DNA from 4 places in the Paenibacillus allorhizoplanae genome. Region 2 is predicted to be linked to each of the others. Evidence: riboswitches for the same ligand, from Rfam matches in the RefSeq annotation. Region 2 holds a riboswitch; each other region holds the start of a gene.
What was found. A riboswitch is a leader RNA that binds a small molecule or an ion and turns the genes downstream of it on or off. The one in region 2 is predicted to bind cyclic di-GMP.
Positions count from the first base shown of each region.

Region 1: another riboswitch for cyclic di-GMP. It lies ahead of L6I86_RS22390 (S-layer homology domain-containing protein); the one in region 2 lies ahead of L6I86_RS06860 (hypothetical protein).
Region 3: another riboswitch for cyclic di-GMP. It lies ahead of L6I86_RS01865 (methyl-accepting chemotaxis protein); the one in region 2 lies ahead of L6I86_RS06860 (hypothetical protein).
Region 4: another riboswitch for cyclic di-GMP. It lies ahead of L6I86_RS21935 (PilZ domain-containing protein); the one in region 2 lies ahead of L6I86_RS06860 (hypothetical protein).

Region 1 is NZ_CAKMMW010000015.1:94,463-99,717, forward strand. Features, by position in the region: gene L6I86_RS22385 (DUF6531 domain-containing protein) at 1-1,312, opposite strand, end outside; gene L6I86_RS22390 (S-layer homology domain-containing protein) at 1,336-3,279, opposite strand; cyclic di-GMP riboswitch class I at 3,330-3,422, opposite strand; gene L6I86_RS22395 (sugar phosphate isomerase/epimerase family protein) at 3,662-4,528, opposite strand; gene L6I86_RS22400 (hypothetical protein) at 4,534-5,255, opposite strand, start outside.
Region 2 is NZ_CAKMMW010000003.1:133,728-138,982, forward strand. Features, by position in the region: gene L6I86_RS06835 (O-methyltransferase) at 1-222, opposite strand, end outside; gene L6I86_RS06840 (THUMP domain-containing class I SAM-dependent RNA methyltransferase) at 359-1,498, shown strand; gene L6I86_RS06845 (copper amine oxidase N-terminal domain-containing protein) at 1,974-2,300, opposite strand; gene gloA2 (SMU1112c/YaeR family gloxylase I-like metalloprotein) at 2,336-2,731, opposite strand; gene L6I86_RS06855 (exopolyphosphatase) at 2,802-3,716, opposite strand; gene L6I86_RS06860 (hypothetical protein) at 3,862-4,167, opposite strand; cyclic di-GMP riboswitch class I at 4,286-4,379, opposite strand; gene L6I86_RS06865 (MDR family MFS transporter) at 4,495-5,255, opposite strand, start outside.
Region 3 is NZ_CAKMMW010000001.1:540,107-545,361, forward strand. Features, by position in the region: gene ppdK (pyruvate, phosphate dikinase) at 1-8, opposite strand, end outside; gene L6I86_RS01850 (GapA-binding peptide SR1P) at 5-193, opposite strand; gene L6I86_RS01855 (glycoside hydrolase family 88/105 protein) at 454-1,491, opposite strand; gene L6I86_RS01860 (rhamnogalacturonan lyase) at 1,530-3,761, opposite strand; cyclic di-GMP riboswitch class I at 4,104-4,188, shown strand; gene L6I86_RS01865 (methyl-accepting chemotaxis protein) at 4,340-5,255, shown strand, end outside.
Region 4 is NZ_CAKMMW010000014.1:171,130-176,384, reverse strand. Features, by position in the region: gene L6I86_RS21950 (hypothetical protein) at 1-194, shown strand, start outside; gene L6I86_RS21945 (DUF1697 domain-containing protein) at 210-779, shown strand; gene tadA (tRNA adenosine(34) deaminase TadA) at 776-1,234, opposite strand; cyclic di-GMP riboswitch class I at 1,521-1,607, shown strand; gene L6I86_RS21935 (PilZ domain-containing protein) at 1,711-2,451, shown strand; gene ychF (redox-regulated ATPase YchF) at 2,530-3,630, shown strand; gene prfA (peptide chain release factor 1) at 3,664-4,728, shown strand; gene prmC (peptide chain release factor N(5)-glutamine methyltransferase) at 4,728-5,255, shown strand, end outside.

The DNA.
Region 1 (5,255 bases), on a different contig from region 2:
CATTAAAGGTATCTCGACTGTGGTACGTAATCCTCCATTCTAACGGGAATGCAGCTTGTAAACTTAAATTCGTATGGGAGAATACGAAATCCCCTGTTGCCAAGTTAATCGGATCTAACCCGATTGGTCTCGGGTATTTGGCAGGATTGGTTATTTTCTCAATATGAGTCAAATAATCCAATTCACCTGGCTGAAATGTACCTGCCCATTCCGGATCATAGATTAATAACTGAACTCCCTTGTCTAACAGACCAGGACAGCCTCCTGCAACTCCGAGGCAGGGTTTAAAAGGAATCACGTTATCTGTAGCTATTTTCTGTCCTTCAAAAACCATCTCTGGTACGGTCTTGGCAACATAAAAATAACCCGCCAAGGATTCCCATGTCACATTATAATCCCGTATTTCGTGCCGCAAAATGGCATACTGCGCTGATGGAGCAGACACCTTACCGTCCCGAATACGCTTTGCAACAGCTGTAATTTTGTAAATCTCATTTTCTTTCAGCTGAATTTCTGCTTCCCATTCCCCAACCAGACTGCTCGGGGTTTTGGTCGAATTCACAGGAAACGAGTTGAAGTAACTTGCATTAATGGAAAACCCTTGTGCCCACGAGCTTGATCTCTGCTGTGTCAAAATGCTTCCGCTTAATGGATCAAGTACCCTCTGAGTGGGGTCTTGGATCTGCTTATCCCCCTCGCGATACACTCTCGAATAGTACAAGGTAACTTCGGTCCCAATTTCAGCTAAGCCTCGAATTTTATGTGTTGTCTTGCGTCTAAGAGCATCTAAATGTGGATCGTTGTTTGCCGGATCATAGTTAGGCCGTATGTCTAAATGCGTCGGAGCAGGAGGGTTCGGATTGAACACCGTTATACTTGTATCTTGCTTCTCGCTTGGAAAATCCGTTGGTGTCACACAGACCTTGTACGCTCCATCCAACGCGTAATTACTTCCAGCCCCCGTTTCGACTTGACCGTCCCATGTCACAGAGTTATTGCTCAGAACCGGATAACTCTGTCCACTAACGATACTTCGGGTACCTCCGCCACAAAGCTCTACATTCGTAGGATGCTCGCTTTGAATCGGTTTACCTGTAATCGGATCACGAGCAGGATCTGTATATTCCCAGTTTATGCTTGTGGTTTCTCCATACACTGCATTGATTTGCGATGGAGAAGCCGATACCACTGTTGCGGCTTTCGCTCTCGGCAGCGCTCCTCCAGGTATAAAGGGTAATCCTGTAAAGAATATAAGTATGGAAAGTAGAAGCGATATCGCTTGCTTCCCTGTTGTTTTCGTTTTTTTCTTCATGAATTGGATTTCCTCTCTTTCCGTTATATCTTGTCTTGATTAATTAGTAATCGATAAATTACCATTGCCGCTTCCGCACGAGTCGATGTCGCTTGTGGACGAATGCCTTCCGCGCTTCCTTCAACAAAGCCAAGCTTCACTGCCAGTGCCGCATACCCCTGTGCCCAACTGCTGATCTCCTTCGCATCGGCAAAGGAAAGAGCATCCGTCATTTGATCCGCTTCCTTCTCTTTACCTACCGCTCGAATCAGCATCGCCATCATTTGCTCTCTAGTCAGCTCGGTATCGGGCAGAAATCCTTGATCTCCACCCTCTACCAAGCCTTGTGAAGCTGCAGCCTCAATCCATCCAGCTCCCCAATAGTCGGCGGGGACATCCGCAAAGCGTCCTTGAGCCGCAGCAGGTTTAAGCCCCGTTGCAGCTGCCAGCATTTTCGTAAATTGGGCGCGGGTAAGCTTGGCATTCGGTTGGAAGACTCCGTCCTCAACGCCGTTTAGAATTCTTCGCGCAGCCAGCACCTCAATCGGCGTCTGAGCCCAATGCTTCTCAACATCTTTGAACTTGGCATCGTAAAGAAGAACCGCAAATGTACCTTCCTCTTCGAACTTGCTCTGAACCTTTTTAGTCTTGCCGTCCACCTTTCCACCTTTAAAGCTCCATCCTTGATCCGGACTATACGTGTAAATGGCAAGCTTTTTTGTTTCGGATGGGAGTACCTCAGCATCGTTGTGGCTTAGTTGCAATTCGCCCGGTTGATAAGGCGGGGTCCCCCAATGAATGCGCCATACCCTTGACTTGAGCTGCATTGGCTCGACTGGGGATTGTGCTGCTGCTAAGGAAGTGACCTCCTGGAGCTCTACTTCCGTTTCGGCCTGCCACGAGCCTGGAACAAATTCAATCGAGATGCTGCCATCTTTCGATGTGACCACGCCACCCGCTGGACCAAGCTTTACTTTGATCGATGACTGAAGAGGAAGAGGAAGAGGAAGCGACACCCCCGTCTGGGGAGCAGCGAAATAGCTGGTTATGGATTCTGTTTTTACAGCAGAAAAATTCTCCGTACTAAGCAGCATATTACCCGTAAAGGCAAGCGGCACCTGATCCGACGTTCCTGATGAAATCTGTTTCACTTCGCCGCTTGCAACACTCGCCGACATAATCTGAGCAACACCGCCCTTATCTTCCATCCACGCCATATAGGAATCGCCTGCGACTAAGACTGCAAAATCGCGCGGTTTTGTCGTCAGGGGGGTCAGCTCTTTGACAACTGGATCGGATTCCGAAACATTGACCATCATATATTGGGTTGCTGTATCTTTTTGGTGAATAAACAGTCCCGCTGAACCGTTAAAAACAAACCAACTAACATAACCCGGCTGAGGTACAGAAGCAACTGTCTTCGTCTCGTGAGAAGCAATTGTATACAGCCCCAATGCAGGTTTATTGTATGGTTTAAACATAACCTTACCGTGGGAAACAATCGGAAAAGTACCTTTGCCAAATTGCTCTACATGATCTGTTGTCCAGTCATATATATACAGTTCGGAAGTTGCGTTATTGTTATACCAAGCAATGTAGCGTCCATCAGTAGTAGGAATGCTATGTGCGCCCGGATCAACGTTTAGCTTTTTCTCCACCCCTGAGGACAATTGATAACCATATACATTCCAATCAAATTGTTTATCTGGCGGCACATCCCGCTTCTCTTGCCATACAATCAACCCATCCTTTACTTTAGCTAGTCGCTTGGATGTGGGGGTATTCGTTATTTGCTTGGTTTCTTCGGTTGTTATATTTTTATAATAAATTTGAGTGTTTCCGGAGGTGTCCGAAGCGTTCCAAACTACTTCCTCACCGGAGTAATTAGCATCTCCTCCAGGAACGCTTAATGCAAAGGCTTTATTCCAATTCATCAATGAAAATACCATAAATAAAACTATCACTATGAACCATTTGCTAAACTTCATTACTTTTTCCCCCGTATCGTTATTTTTGCGCACCAAAAAACCAAGCTCTAAAGAGCAACCCGGCTATCATCCCATAATGTGACTTATGGATTAGACCCGTGGCTTTGCGTCTCCGCCTTTCGACGGATTTGCCTTTGTTCATTTTCACTTGGCTAGTAGGTAGATATACTCAACTAATAGTCTTAAAGTTTTATAACCCAACCCATAATATCCCAAGATTCCTCATAGTTCAACATTTTATTTGACATATGTGGAAAAAGGTTGAATTTTGTGATTAATTTCACAAAATTCAAGAGAAATATTAAAACTTGTTTAGAATAACAAAAGCCTTACTCGTTGCATACGAGTAAGGCCTTAAAGTCACACGCTTTATTGTACTCCCTTATTCCGCCGTAACACGTTTCCAGCAAGCTTGCGCCACATTTTTCAAAATCAAGGCTTGCTCCCACCGACTGGAGAGTTCCCGACCATCTTGACCCCTGATCGCATATGGTGCAGGACCTAGCTCGCAGACGAAAGGAAGCACATCACCAGGCTTAGCCCCTTGAAGCCAATAGCGCATCGCTTGTGTCCACCATTGCTCATAACGTGCCAGCATCGCATCCGAATAGCCAGCATCGACTTGAATTTGCTCCCCCGATGATAGTCGACTATGAATTGCTGACGTTCGTTGCAGCACCACATCAAGAAGAGGCTCCGCCTTTTCTTGCTTCTCCGTCATTTCCCCTGCCAGCACATAGTGGGAGATATCCAGCGTAAACCGCAGATTCGGCAGCGCTTGCGCGTATTGCACAGTACGGATTAGGTCTTGTGTAATTTTGCCGCGATGCGTCTCTACACAAAATGGCATGCTATGCGCAGCCGAGACAGCCGCGAGTCCACCTAGCAGATCAATAGCTTCTTCGTCTATCACAAAAGAGTCCGCCACCTGACCATTCACATACAGCATATCCATATCTGCGGCATGCTGAATATGTGCTGATAAGTCACCCGCGCTGAATGGGAAACAATGGGACCCAAAGCTCAAACTGTATTGGTTCAGCAACCGTTTCCACTCATCCCTAACATCTATCTCCGGCACTCTCGCCAGGATGCCAGTAAAGCCCGCGCCTGCAATACGCTCAAGCTTTGCCTCTAAAGAAAGCTCAGCTTCTAACTCCATCATAGCCCACATGGATTGATGAATTTCGAGCCGTGGAGGGCGATTAGAGCCATCATTGATCCTGGTTATATCGATTTTTCCCATCATTCGTATTAATAGCCTCCTAGGCTACCCGCCGGTTTATTTTTATTCAGATCACCATGCGCCTCCATGTACACGGCACGTTTCTTCACGGTTCGCTCCGCTTCTTCCTGTGCCGCACGCGCATCGCCGCCATGAACATCCTCAATCATCCAACGCTGTCCAAAGCCTGCATGCACAACCTCATCTGCCCAGTCAAAATCTTGAAACGTCGTCATAAGCGGATCCTTCGCGATATCCCGGCAGAACTCCCACTCCTCGCGCTTGCCTGGTGGATACTTCATTGCTGCCTTCTCAATGGCAATCGTCAAATGCGAATAAGCTTCAGTGCCCTCGAACAGCTGTGCTGTCATATCGTACCACCCCGTCCAGTTGGGGAATTGATACACATCGTACCCCTTCGCACGAAGTGCAGCCTCGCCGAACCAACTGTGGCGAACCTCATCCCACATATGCCTAGCCGTATCGCGGTAGAAATGCCATGGTTTGCCTTCGGTTGTGAAATGGACATAAGCCACGCCTTCCGCTGGAGACATCTCAAAATACCTCGACAGCATCATCGTCATGAATCGTCCTTCCTCATTGTCTGGAATGGCGAACCCTTGCATTTTCACAACATGTGTGCTGAAACGACTGTCCCGAGTACTGATTTGCGGCATGGCAAACGGCTCCGTTACGATCCTAGTAGATGGATCTACGGGAACTCGTTCCTCCCATCCTGTAATACCGCCCG
Region 2 (5,255 bases):
CCCTCTAGCTAAGCAAATGCCACTGTATCCGCCTAACGCACCAATTTCCAACACTCGCTTCGCACCAATCATCGTAACCAGCATCGTTAACAATCTGCCATATCCTGGAGCGATAGAAATCTCAGGCATGTTGTGAGCAACAATGACCTCTTTCACCCGTGTTAGTACGGCATCTTCTTCATATAAACCTTCCATATAGCTTTCTGCAGTGACCGTTTCCATGTATTTGTCCTCCTAAATTCGCATCGTATATAGGTACTTTGCAATACCCGTTTGTAAGTGTAACCTATTTGTCCTATACTTGTTAATTGTATGAGTTTTCTGAGCGTTGTACAACCCGGATGGAAGGACTATACCTATGCCACAAAAAATTGAACTAATCGCCACTTGTCCGATGGGACTTGAGGCAATCGTTGCCCGCGAAATCCGTGACCTCGGTTATGAGGAAATGACCGTCGAGAATGGACGCGTCCGTTTCTTTGGTGATGAATTGGCCATCTGTCGGACGAATCTTTGGCTGAGAACAGCCGATCGCGTCCTCGTGCTAATGGGGCAATTCAAAGCAACAACCTTCGATGAGCTTTTCGAAGGCACCAAAGCTCTCGCTTGGCCAGACTGGATTCCGAATGATGCCGAATTCCCTGTCGAGGGGCGATCCCATAAGTCACAATTATCCAGCGTTCCCGCTTGCCAAGGGATCGCCAAGAAAGCTGTCGTTGAGAAGCTGAAGCAGCGTTACGGCACCGAATGGTTCCCCGAGAACGGAGCTCGCTACGTGATTGAAGTTGCGCTGTTGAACGATATCGCGACGCTAACGATCGACACGACCGGCCCCAGCCTTCATAAGCGCGGCTACCGTAAGCTCGTGACCGAAGCGCCGCTGAAGGAAACGATGGCGGCAGCTTTGATCCTGCTAAGCCGCTGGAACGTCGACCGGCCGCTCTACGACCCGTTCTGCGGGTCGGGAACCATCCCGATCGAAGCGGCGATGATCGGCTGGAACATCGCGCCAGGCCTGCGGCGCAGCTTCCCTAGTGAAGCTTGGGGGAACATTCCCCGCAAGCTGTGGGACAAAGCCCGCGACGAAGCGTTCGACGCGGTGAAAGACAACGTGCCGCTGCACATCGTCGGCAGCGATATTGATCCTGCTGCCATCGAAGTGGCAGAGGCGGCCGCCAAGGCAGCTGGACTGACGAAGCAGTTCCAGCTGAAGGTTGAGCCCATCGCCAAAGCGCGTCCGCGCGGCGACTATGGCTGCTTGATCACCAACCCGCCGTACGGCGAGCGTCTTGGTGAAGCACCGGATGTCGAGCTGGCGCTGCGCGAGCTCGGCGCTTTAACACGGCCGATGCCGTCGTGGAGCCTGTTCATCCTAAGCCCGAGCACGCAGCTCGAGCATTATATGAACCGCCGCGCTGATAAAAAGCGTAAGCTTTTTAACGGACGGATCGAATGTAATTTGTTCCAGTATCTAGGGCCTCTGCCTCCGCGGAGGTAAGGTTCGAATATAAATAAAACAGCGGCAGCGAGACTTTACGTCTTAGCTGTCGCTGTTTTTGGTTTACTCATACAGAGGCATACCATTCCCTTGCCAAGGTAACGGACACAGAAGCCCTTATTCGGCGAAACATCGCCGATTCAGTATACTAACGGACACCAGAGCTGCTATTCACCGTTTTTGGAGAAAATTCGCCCCCGAAATGGTAAAATAAGAGCTCTGGTGTCCGTTACACGCAAAAAGAAACAAATTACATAACAATAACGGCGCTGGTGTCCGTTAGCTCAGTTTTCATCGAACTAACCTCACGTTAGCTCTATTCTTGTGTCAGGTTCGTATTTACTAATGATGTAACCGTCATTGTTGGCATAATTACGAAGTGAGTATATGTTACCATCTTTGTCCACTACCACACTTAAAACCTGCGTTGCCCTGGCAATTGGCTTTCCGCCATCTGGATCCAGAACAAGGTTGTCTACTGTCGGTGTAGAAAGCTTTTTGGTTCAGTTACTGGGGCAACAATTGGCACATCCATGGTCAAAGTGATCGTTTGATGTTGGTTATTGTAAGTTACCGTTTGACCAAGTTGCTCTCCAACGAATCGCAGTGGAACCATCGTTACGCCATTTACGAGAACTGGGGCACTTTGCAACTCGTAGGTGTTCCCTCTGACCATTGCCATTACATCCTGAAACTTCAACACGATGGCTTGTCCACCAGCTTCAGCTCGAATATATGTAGGCGTGCTAGTGACCATGAACACGAAACAACAAGCGGATAGGAAAACATTTCTTATTCTCATTAAAAAACCTAGCCTTTCACGCAAAATGATTTCATCTATCCAACAATCTCCACCAATTCCAACGGCAGTCCATCCGGATCCGCGAAAAACGTGTACAGATTCCCCGTAATCGGATCAACCCGTACCGGCTCAACCGGAATGCCTTTGCTTTCTAATTCTTGTACGCTTTGCTCCATATTAGATACAACGAAGGCCAGATGACGTAGTCCCCTCGCTTCGGGTTGATTCACGCGCAGGGGCGGATTCGGAAAAGAAAACAATTCAATTTCCTGTGCGGTATCCCCAATGCGCAAATCCAATTTGTACGAGTCTCTTTCAGCGCGATACGTTTCGTGAATGACGGTTAGTCCGAGTAAATCAACATAGAAATGCTTCGATTGCTCATAATTCGAACAAATAATCGCAACGTGATGCATCTGTTTTAATTCCATTGAATATGGCCTCCTTACATAGAAAAACCGCACGCTGGGCTGCTTCCCCGCTGCGGCTTGTCCTTTTATTTTAACCTGCTGCTTGCATCGTTTCAACGATTTTGTGTAGAACCTCGTCGGCTTGCGCATAATCCACTTGGCAAGTCCCTGCAGCGTGATGCCCACCCCCGCCATGTTGAAGCATTAAATCGCCAATGTTTGTTTGTGCCGTGCGATTGACAATGCTGTGCCCGCAAGCAAATACGCAGTTCTGCTTGTTTCGGCCATCAACAATCCAAATCGAGGTGTTTTGCTCCGGATAGAGCGCATAGACCATGAAACGATTCCCTGGATAGATCGTCTCCACATCGCGAAGATCCGTAATGACGACATTTCTCTCAACCCGTGTGTAGATTTTCAACATGTCCCGGTATAGCGCATCTAGTTCAAAATAACGAGCTACACGCTCTTTCACATCGGGCAACTCCATGATCTCGCCAACGGATTTCGTTGCACAATGCTCCACTAGATCCTCCATCAACTGGTAGTTGCTGATGCGATAATCCCGATAACGACCTAACCCCGTTCGAGCGTCCATGATAAACGAAAGCAAATCCCAACCGCTCGGATTCAAAATATCCTCTTTGCTAAATTGTGCGGAGTCCGCTTTATCTACACCAAGCATAATATCGTCGATATCGCCGAAGGTTTCTTTTCCACCGTAGTAATCATAGACAACTCGTGCAGCACTTGGAGCAAGCCGCGTTTCACCTTTGAACGTTACGGATTCCCCCATCCGTGTGATTTCGCTGGAGTGATGATCGAACCATAAACCACAGCCTGCGACATAGGGTACATTAGCCAAAATATCATTCTCAGTAACCTCAATTAAACCGTCTTGCATATCTTTGGGATGGACAAATTTCATTTCATCCACCATATTTAATTGTTTGAAGAGCATCGCGCATACTAAACCATCGAAATCGGAACGTGTGATCAATCTCATGCCATGCATCTCCTTTAATATAGTTCTTAAGAACTATGAAATGTGATGGTCATATTATATCAGCTAGTATAGATAGGTGACAATGAGAAAATCACCAGGTCTACCTATGCCTGATCTTCCAGTGACAAAAAAAAGAGCGATCCACCTAGATAGGTTGAACCACTCTCAATTTGGATGATAGACATTGCAAAAGTCTTGTGACAAACCCTTCGATTTGAGCCATCGGAGGCATTTTCACAGAAAGCTTCACTTCGCCTTTCCAGTAAAAAATCAGAATGCTATTGTTTCTCCCGTGAAACATCTCAACATCCCAACACGCTTCATTTAATGCATATTCTTCTCGGTTAATCATAAGCTTAGGTCCATCCGTGGATGGCACCAATCGTGCAACATGGTTACCGCATAACGATGTTGCTTTCTGTTCATCCTGCAATTTTACTTCCGATTTCATGCCGCTAGGGCCTCCTTTGTACGTGTCATTCCATTTGATTCATTTGCTTCGCTATGACAGAGAAAAAACCCCACCGTAGTGAACCGACTAGAGGGGTTCTGAAGTGAATTCCCAATCGTTCGGCGGCTGGCTGGCTGCTTGTCCTTTGCAGGAGAAGTAAGGCCCCTGTAGCTTTGCGTCACTGGCTTTCGCCAGCTTTGCCTTTGTCGAGATGATGTGCACAATCTTTTTAGATGAATCCTTCAAATAATTCTTACTATACTCTCAAGGATAAGGGATGACGATTTGAAATCGAATAGTTCGTAAGAACTATTTTTACGAAATCCATCAAAATATTTGCATTTTCGACGATATTTTCGCAGTATTTCGACGTTTTGTGCCTCTCCAATAGAAAATCGAGCCCATCATCGACAAAATCGCTATCACGAGAAAGAGCGTGCTGCCGCCATAGGAAACTAATAAAAAGCCACCAACCCATGGCCCCATAAAGTGACCGATGTTCGTTAATGTTTGAGCACCGTAGTAGGTTCCACGCATATGTTCAGGAGCTAGCTTATCAATCAACATGTTCGCGGCAGGATAATTCAGAATTTCACCAAACGTAAAAATCCCCATTGAAACAATCAGCCATGCCAAAGTGTGTGAAAAGGCAAATCCGATATCGCCTAATGCGAACATAAAGTTGCCAACAACGATAGCCGTTAGAGGAGAATACTTTTCAGCCCATCTCCCCAAAGGGACCTGCATCGCAATGACGACAATGGCATTGGCGCTCATGAGAATAGCAAACATTTTGACCCCATTAGCAAAATCCCTTTGTAAGTACTGCGACAATGTCACCATAACCTGTGAATAACCAATTGCTCCGATAATCCCCCCGATAATGTATAAACGGAAAGTAATGTCCTTACGAATAACACCTATCGCAGAACGGAAAGTAACGATTGATTTCTTCTCACCTTCAATTTTCTTAATCCCGAACTTAATGAGAAGGGCGTAAAGTGTTATGCCATAGATTAAATAAATGATGCCTGTGAGCAGAAAGGGTAAGGCTCCGTTCATTGTGGCAAAGAAAGCACCTAGTAATG
Region 3 (5,255 bases), on a different contig from region 2:
GTCTTCATTGGTTAGCCTCCTTATTTTTTTCGATACACGTCATATCCTTACACAAGCCATAGAATTTCACATGCCTATCCGTTGGTAACGTAGTAATCACTTCATTGCACGATTTGCAGATCAGGATACCCAAATCAAAACGTTGAATAGCCGCTAACTCTACATGAGCTGTTCCACTTATCCCAACTCTCATCACTGGCCCCCCAATCGCAATCCATTATTTAGTATGTCATAAATATATCATCACATTATTAATGACACAATATATATTTTAATCATTATATAAAACGTACTATATAAATAATTTAAAGGGATTAAACGTCATATAATATGTCTTATTAAAAAAAACAACACGATCCCAGCTCACACTTGGTTCATAAGGTCATCAACGAAAAATAGCCTGTCCCACAAGGTCTAAATTGACCTTTGAGACAGGCTCTTCCTATGCACCACTTAAATCTTACTTACAATCTTCCTGTTCTGAAGCAATGCAACTAGGTAAGCCAAGGTCAATCCTTGCCCCCATCCCTGAACCCGCTTCTTGGAAATTACTTTATAGTCATCCGCCGAATACATAACTGCCGTACCAGCCGATACGTTCCGAACCGATCCGTCCTCATCAATGTTGGCCAGGATGCCCGCGTACGCATTAGCCATAAAGTTTTGATGTAAGGGATGTCCATTAATAGACATCGCAGCGGCGATGCCGGCGGAGGCGGAGGTTTCCTCATAGGAGGTTTCATCATTCAGTACCGTACGCCACAGCCCATTAGGCGTTTGCAGCCTCACTAGTGCGCTCAATTGGTCGCCAAGAGCGCCGCCGATTTGCATCCACATGGGCATAAACGGGTTCAGCATCTTGTAGGCCTGGGCCATGGTGTATGCCGCCCATGCGTTGGCTCGACCCCAGTAAATACCGGACAGATGGTCCTTCCTCACGTTATCCCATGCATGGTAGAAGAGATTGTTTTTGGAGTCCTGAAGATATTCCTCGTGCCAGTAGAATTGGTTCAGCGCATCTTCAATGTATTCCTTGTTATCTAATTTGAAGCCTAGCCTCAGCAAGAAGTATGCCGCCATGAACAGCGTGTCCGCCCATGCCTGCTCGGGAAAATCGTTCTCTGAGGAAACCGTGTGCTGGAATACGCCTTCTCCGAACCGGATGGCCTCTTTGCGGAGATACTCGGCCTTCATCAAAGCCAGGTCCAGATATTTTTTATCGCCAGTAGCCTCATGCAGGGTTATCATTGTATGTCCCATAGCACAGGCATTCACCATCATCGGTGGAAGCCCCAGTTCCAGATATTCGTCCACCCAATTCACCAGAAAATCGATATATTCCTGATTTCCTGTTGCTTCCCAAGCTTTGGAAATTCCATAAAAGGCCACTCCGCATGACCAATTCCAGGTAAAATCAATATTCATTGTTCTGCGGACAATCCGGTCAATAAGCTCCTTCACTTCAGCTTCGTTGCATTCAAACTTGCGCATTCCATCCATCTCCTTTATTTCGATGCGTATTGGATTTTTCAAAATTCTGTTCTTAACAAAAGATCTGGAACAGGCACTTTGCCCCAATTCATATCCGTACCTAGATAAAAGCTGGTGTAGCAGGGCTGGTTGTACACCACGTTCTGCCAGGCTACCCCTGTTCGGTACTGGGGATCATGCATCAGGGTGTACAGTTTTCGATCTGTCACCTCAGTGCTCATGTAAATGCGGATGGCCTTGCTATCCGTCGTTCGCACCACCAGTTCCTCCCTCCAGTCTCCGAACAGATCCGCCACCAGGCACGGATTGCCCTTGGTGCCATTGTTGGAGCGAGTGCCTTCGGCCGTCAACAGCCGGCCCCGCTTCCAGTCTTCGATGGTAACCGATTCGTCAAAGGTGCCACTAATGAACTGGCTAGTCATGTCTGCCGCCCATTTGATGCTCATATTGGTACCGGGGGCCTTCTCATCTAGCCTTTCGCCCTTGGCCGACCGCAATCCCCGAGACGGCTCATGAGCCAGATGGCTTTCGCTGCACCAAGTTTGCAGCCCGGGGACCTCCGGATCTACTTTGCCGATCATGCCACGGCCCACATCCTCCTTGGCAAATGCACCGTACAGCACCTCTCCGGTTGCCGCATCCCGCAAGGTATATCCATAAGGGCCATGAATGCCAGCCTCATGGACCATATAGATCTGAAGGCCGGCCCTATCAGGATCGATAACCGCCACATGCAAAGCATCCCCGTGACCCAGCTTGGCATACTCCCCTGGATCCGCGCTCCCCTCCGGCAGAATCCCCCCGGAGCTATACAGGATGCTGCCGTCTTGATCAATGGTCGCCGACCCGTAGACGATTTCCTGACAGCCGTCCCCGTCCACGTCAGCGGTCGATAGTGAATGGGCCCCCTGCTTGGCCAGCCCGCCGAAGCGAGGGTTCCGGCCGTCCTGAAGGTGCAGCGTATCCCTGAAAGGATTGTTCATCGTGACCCATCCGCTGTCGGTGAACCATATTTCCTTCAGCTCCTGACCGTCCCAGCTGTAGGCTGCCATGGTAGCCCGGGTGTAATACCCACGGGCAAATAAAGCATAAGGCTTGCAGCCGTCCAAGTAGGCAACCCCTGCCAAGAATCGGTCAACCCGGTTCCCTGGCTCAATGCGGTTCCAGGAATAGTCCCCCCACATAAGCCCGTCGTCATGGCGTCCCGGTTTGTAGCGGAGCGTCTTAAGCTCTTCTCCCGTTTCACCGTGGAAGACACTAAGGTACTCCGGACCTTTCAGGATAAAGCCCTCGAATTGGCGCAGCTTGTTGCGTTCACTTCTTCCAGGTGCATACACATCTAGGAAATAATCTGCCAGATGCACTGCATCCTCCCGAGAGAGCGGATAGTCATACTGGGTGGAAATACCGAAGCATTCCTCTAGCGTAGCCGGCCAGCGTCCTTCCATTACTTCCTCATGCTTGTGCCAACCCTGGAACATATCCGCCACATGCTCCGCATAATTGGCGCTGCTCATGCGATAATCATCATCATGACTGCAGCCGGCTTCCACATCCTCCGGCAGTAGAGTGATGAAGGTTTCGGAAATGGGAGCACCGTCCTGATACCGGATCACACGGGTACCCGGGGCAGTCTTGAACATGAGCTCTGCCTTGCCGTCCCCGTCGAAGTCATAGACTAGGAACTGCGTGTAATGAGCCCCCGCCCGAATATTGACCCCCAGATCGATCCGGTACAAGAGGGTGCCGTTTTGCTTGTAACAGTCCAGGAACACATTCCCCGTATAGCCTACATGGGAGACATCTTTGGAGTTGGACGGATCCCATTTGACGAAATATTCGTATTCCCCATCTCCGTCCACGTCGCCTACACTCATGTCATTGGCGCTGTAGGTATAGGACTGACCCACAGGTGTAACTCCGTCCGCAGGCTTCTGCAGCGGAATTTCTAGATAGGGAGCTTCCCACGGGCGGATTTCGGCACACCATTCCTGCTCCTTCCCGTCCATCACTACGGCTACCGAATAAGCCGATTCTCGGGTACCGACTTTATCCAGATAATTGGTACTGTCGCCGATCTCCGCAACAAGTAAACCGTTGCGGTACAATCGGAAATCCGCGCCAGTTAGGCCGTGGTCCGAAGCACCTGTCACCTCATGCCCCAAAAGCCGCCAGCTGATAAATATCCCCTCGGAAGTGCATACTGCCGCCAACCCCCGGTCCAAATTCTCCATTTGTACACTCATTCCAGATCCTCCAGTACTTATCATACATATTCACAATGACCCACACGGGCAGCCTTTTCCCATCTAAGCCTTGTGGATGACAAAGCTTCAAAAAATCAACACCTGTAGCGTACTTCCTCGCGCAACTTCCGGCAATGGGACATTTTTGTCCAAAGTTATACTATTTTGAGCGGATGCATCTCCATTTGGAGTGACTAATGCCATATACCTATGTAACAAGCCAAATTACGATACTTAAGTATGACCTTAAAGTCACACATTTCACAATTTGTATACAATTCATATATACATATAGTATTTACAGAAATGTATCATTAATTTATAATAGTCATAATTTGTAATAGTCATATTTTGTAAGGAAGCAGTAACTGTAAAGGGCAAACTTATCGAAAGGTAAGGGCGCAAAGTTATGGGCCTAAAGCTACGAAGCTATGGCTGCCAAACCGCCAGTTTGTGATAGTAAGCCTATCCCGAACCTTTGGGATAGGCTTTTTTATGTCTCTATCACTACTGAGTCTTCAAAAAATGTCGAAGAATGGGGGATATTCGCAGATTATAGCGTTTCATGTCAATACAAATAGCATCTAAGGAGTGCAGTTAAATTGAAGACCAAGAACTATTTCGGCAAAAATCTTTTATTCTCGATGTTGAATTTGCTAGTCATCGGGGTAGTGCTTATTTCCATCAGCGCTTATTTTCAGAATCAAATTTTAACAGATACATTGAGAACGCAGACCCATAATATGACATCCGTGTGGGCACAAGGTATAACCTATAAAGACGTCCAGGGTGCACTAAGTGATAAAAGCTATGAAGCAAGCGAGCAACAACGATTAACCAAGCAATTTGATAGTTACACTGCCTTCAATGCCAATGTAGCGCAAGCTTACATATTTGGGGTTGAGTTAGCGGATGGGAATAAAACATCGTTGATTTCGTTCCCGAGTCACGTTGTTAAAGCATTTAAAGAAGCAGGTTTGAACATCGGAGATATGTATGAGCAACCGAAAGGGATCGTCAACGGTTTGAAAACCATGTTGAAAACCAAAACCGAGACCTTCACTTCTTACTATAAAGATGATTACGGCACATGGGTCAGCGTTCTTTACCCAATTATGGACGATAGTGGCAATGTTGCAGCTTACTTTGGCGTGGATGTAGACGCTAAAGTAATTCCCGATGCTCAAAAATCGTTCCTCCTGAGTTCGATCATTTTACTCTTAATCGCCTTGGTGATTTGCAACGGAGCGCAATATTGGGTGGCAAGAAGAACGCTTATGCCGATCAACCAATTAATGCGTGGAATCGAACAAGCCTCTAACGGAAAGTTCAATTTCACATTGGAGGAAAACGGCGGTTTCGGCGAACTAAACAAGAAATTTAATATGATGCTTTCTAATATTCGCGAAATATTATCAAGTATTAAACAAACAGCTTCAAGTGTATCCGACGCTTCCAATGAACTGTTCAGCATCACTGAAGACAATCGTCACAGCATCGAGCTGATTACAACAGAAA
Region 4 (5,255 bases), on a different contig from region 2:
ACCAGAATGCTCGTTTATTTATGAATATTTTAAAAGCAGTGATTGTCATTCTGTTTGGCTTTATTGAATGGTCTGTTATCCAAAGTGCGAAAGAGGGCAACACTGACCTCAATTGGTGGGTGCTAGGGCTCATCCTAGTGATACTGTTTGGCACGATCATCTTCTTTATCATTCGTTCCATACAATTAAAGTAAGGGAGGCAAGCCACAATGACGATTTATGTTGGTTTTCTGCGTGGAATTAATGTAGGGGGCAAGAACAAAATTAAAATGTCCGACTTGAAAAAGACGCTAGAGGCCTTAAAATTAGCGCAAGTACAGACTTATTTGCAAAGCGGCAATGTGCTGTTCCAATCAGAAGAGTCGGGAGAAACCCTACGTCCGCGTATTGAAAAAGCAATCAGCGATGCGGTAGGTGTAGCACCTACTATTATTTTGCGCACCGCGGCGGAGCTAACTGAACTTGTAAGGAATTGCCCCTATGACGCAGAAGCTTTGTCCGAAGGGGAGAGCATTCAAATCTCCGTGCTTACAGAAGAAGCCCCGCAGACATTCACCGACATCTTATCCAAGGGACAGAGTGAAGTAGATGAATTTCAGATACGGGGCTGCACCATTTATTTTCTGTTTCGGCAAAGTGTGTTGGATTCGAAGCTAGCGAGCAACATTCAGAAACTTGGCGATCGTACGACGACACGTAATTGGAATACGATGAGCAAGCTCGTAGTGCTAGCCGAAGCCTTACAGCCAGCAAATAATCCGAACGGCAAAGCCCCCTAGGCTTTGCCCCGTAATTTCCTGAAAAACTGCGTTAACATCGTGGAACACTCCTCTTGCAAAACACCGCTAACCACATCGACCCGGTGATTAAACCGGTCTTCCTGCAGCAAGTTCATTAATGTTCCCGCACAGCCGGCTTTCGGATCTACCGTACCATAAATAACTTGAGGCACTCGTGCTTGCACGATCGCACCCGCGCACATCGGACATGGCTCTAATGTCACATAGAGCTGGCAGTCCAGAAGACGCCAAGCCTGCAAATGCTCGCTCGCTTGTTTAATAGCAATCATCTCTGCATGCGCAAGCGGATCAAGGGTTGTTTCACGTAAATTGTAGCCGCGGCCAATGATTTGACCTTGATGGACGACGACCGCGCCGATCGGAACTTCGCGGATGGCTTCGGCTTTCAGCGCCTCACCGATCGCTTCTCTCATCCAAGGGATATGTTGATCCACAGGGGGACACCTCGCAATAATAGTTTATCCACATGTGTATAAAAATCCGAACAAATATTCGTTGTTAACAAGCTGTGGATAACAATGTGGATAACTTATAAACCTGTGGATATTCAATTCCACTACACATTCATACAATAAAAACATTGTCCATGCAAGGATTTTAGTTGAAAGAAGTGCATAAGCTACGTATAATGGTGAGTACAGTGGGTCTTTTAGACCAGTTTGGACGAAAGATAGATCATTTAGACCAGAAACGATTATATCTATATAAATGAATAGCAAGGTTCGACAATGGCAAACTTGCTGAAAGGCAAGGACGCAAAGCTGAGGGTCTACGGTTCTTATGAACTATGGCAGCCTGGTTACCGAAAATCGATGCTTTTTTTGATTGAGGTGATAGGCTGTCCCTAAGTGGGGGCAGTCTATTTTGTGCGGAAAAGTGTTATGAAATCCATTATTAAGGGAGGGTGAAGATGAGCATGGCAATGAAGCAGGATGCTTTGAAGCGATATGGGAGTAAAGAAGGATATGATGCGGAGGTATTGATAAATTGCCGAGCTGTAGTGGCGAAAGATGATTTCGTGTCAACAGGTATTCTTACCTATGCACAAGGAGACATCATGGAGATCGAGCTGCCGGAATATGAGGTATTTCAACTTGGTGATAAGACCAAAATGACGTTATACACGAAATCGGGTCTATTCGTTTTTCATTCGACAGTCGTAGCTAGAGAGCCTGGTTCACTGATCGTGATCAATCCACCTGAGAATCGGAAGAAGTTTTCGGAGAAACGGGAGTTCCCGCGGGTCGATGTGAAGAACGTAGGATACATTGTAGGATTTCAAAATATTACGCAAAAAGAGCAGCATCACTTGGAAAATCCAATTGAAATTTCGATAAAAAACATTTCCATGAACGGAATTGGTTTTATCATTAATGATAATTCGATGATCGATGGTATTCTCTATAAGAAATGTATGTTGCAAGTTGAGCTGGATTTAGGTTTTGAGATGCCGTGCAGGTTGGAAATTATAAGGAAAGAAAAGCAGGAAGACGGCTACTATTATGGAGCCAGCTTCGAAAGCATTCCTGCCGAGCAAAGCAATGCATTACGGGGGTTTATTCTTCGAAATCAGATCCAAACCTACTTCGAACAGAAGCGGGATGAAGAGTTCAAAAACGCAATGGAAAAAAAGTCTGCAGCCAATCAATAGCTTGCAGGCTTTTTTTTGCCCGCTAAGTACTATATAATAAGAAGGATGATTTTCGAAAATTAAGGAGTTGTAACGACAATGGCTTTGAAAGCAGGTATCGTCGGTCTACCGAACGTAGGAAAATCGACATTGTTTAATGCAATTACACAGGCGGGAGCAGAATCTGCGAATTATCCTTTCTGTACGATCGATCCGAATGTTGGGGTAGTAGAAGTACCAGACGAGAGATTGCAGAAGCTGGTGGAAATCGTTGTGCCTAAGAGCATCGTGCCGACAGCCTTCGAATTCGTTGACATTGCGGGTTTAGTTAAGGGTGCGAGCAAAGGCGAAGGCCTTGGAAATAAATTTCTAGCACACATCCGCGAAGTTGATGCGATTGTGCATGTTGTCCGTTGTTTTGAGGATGATAATATTACTCACGTTTCAGGGAAAGTTGATCCGATTGGCGACATCGAGACGATTAATCTTGAATTGATTTTGGCAGACATTGAGTCGGTTGATAAAAAGATCGAGCGTTCACGCAAAAACCTCAAAGGCGGCGACAAGAAAGTGGTTGCTGAAGTTGAATGTTTGGAACGTATCAAAGAAGCCTTATATAATGATATGCCAGCACGCAGCTTGGATTTGACAGAAGATGAGCGCCTTCTGGTTCGCGATCTACATTTGCTAACGATGAAGCCTGTGCTCTACGCGGCAAACGTGAGTGAAGATGAAGTTGCAACGGCGGACGATAATGCATACGTTAAAATTGTGAAGGAATTCGCAGAGAAAGAAAACAACGAAGTTGTTTCCATTAGCGCGAAGGTTGAATCCGAAATTGCTGAGCTGGAAGACGAAGAAAAAGCGATGTTCCTGGAAGAGTTGGGACTTCAAGAGTCCGGCTTGAATAGATTGATTAAAGCTGCTTATCGCAAACTCGGCTTATACACGTATTTCACAGCTGGAGTTCAAGAAGTTAGAGCATGGACGATTCGTAAAGGAACGAAAGCTCCGCAAGCGGCTGGCGTCATTCATACGGATTTCGAACGTGGATTTATTCGTGCAGAGGTTGTATCTTATCACGATTTGGCTGCTGCAGGATCCATGGCGGGTGCGAAGGAAAAAGGGCAAGTTCGCCTTGAAGGTAAAGAGTACGTAGTAAATGACGGCGACGTTATGCATTTCCGTTTCAACGTTTAATTAATTATAAAAATAAGAAAGGAGTGATCCCCTATGTTGGATCGACTTCAGTCCATTGTGGACCGCTACGACAAACTAAGCGAGTTATTGTGTGACCCGGATGTAACGAGTGATACGAAGAAACTAAGAGAGTATTCCAAAGAGCAATCTGATCTTCAAGAAGCTTACGATGCTTATAATGAATATAAGAGTGTGAGCGAACAGCTGGCTGATGCGAAAGTGATGCAGAATGAGAAGCTGGACGATGAGATGCGCGAAATGGTCAAAATGGAGATCGAAGAGCTTAGCGAGCAATCCGCTAAACTCGAAGAACATCTCCGCATTTTGATGATGCCGAAAGACCCTAATGATGACAAGAACGTTATCGTGGAAATTCGCGGCGCGGCAGGTGGCGATGAAGCTGCGCTGTTCGCAGGCGACCTCTACCGGATGTATACGCGTTATGCGGATGCGCAAGGTTGGAGAACGGAGATTTTGGATGCATCCGTGAATGATTTGGGCGGATTTAAAGAAATAATTTTCATGATTACGGGTAAAGGTGCCTATAGCAAGCTCAAGTTCGAGAGCGGTGCGCACCGTGTTCAACGTATTCCAGTAACGGAATCCGGTGGACGGATCCACACCTCCACGTCGACGGTTGTTGTTATGCCGGAGGCAGAAGATGTGGAAATCGTCATCCACGATGCGGATATTCGCGTAGACACATTCTGTTCCAGTGGAGCAGGCGGTCAGTCCGTTAATACAACGAAATCCGCTGTGCGTGTAACCCACGTACCAACGGGTATCGTCGCAACGTGTCAGGATGGTAAATCACAGAACTCCAATAAAGAGTCAGCGCTTCGCGTACTTCGTACGCGGATTTCAGATAAATTGCGTGAAGAAGAAGAAGCGAAATATGCCGGCGAGCGTAAAAGCAAAGTCGGAACGGGCGACCGTTCAGAGCGTATTCGTACGTACAACTTCCCGCAAAGCCGGATTACCGACCACCGTATCGGCCTAACGTTACACCGTTTGGAGACGGTGCTGAACGGCGATATGGCGGAAATTGTGTCAGCGTTAACGATTGCTGCACAATCCGATGCTTTAGAGGCGATGTAATGACAACTGCCAACATGAGTGTGAGAGAAGCCTTTGTGAAGGCTTCTTCTTTTTTAGCAGAGCAAGGCGTCGCAGAGGCTTCGTCTTGCACGGAGTTATTGTTGCAGCACCTCTTAGGAGGCTGCACGCGGACTGAACTGCTGTTCCGCTGGTGGCAGGAACAGATGCCGGAAGAGCTGGTCGCTACGTGGGACCAGCTAGTTGCAAGGAAGGCCGCGGGTGAACCGGTGCAGTACATCACCGGCGAGCAGGATTTCTTCGGCCTTCCGTTCGAAGTCGGGCCGGCCGTGCTGATCCCGCGGCCGGAGACCGAGCTGCTCGTGGAGGCGATGCTCCACGAGGGCTCGCGTCTGTTCCCGCAAGGCGCTCCGCTGCTTGCGGATGTGGGCACCGGGAGTGGCATCATCCCGGTGACAATCGCACACGCGCGCCCTGCGTGGCGCGTGGCAGCCAGCGACATCTCCGCGGCAGCGCTGGAGATGGCCCGCAAGAACGCGCAGCGCCACGATGTGGCTGCGCGGATAACT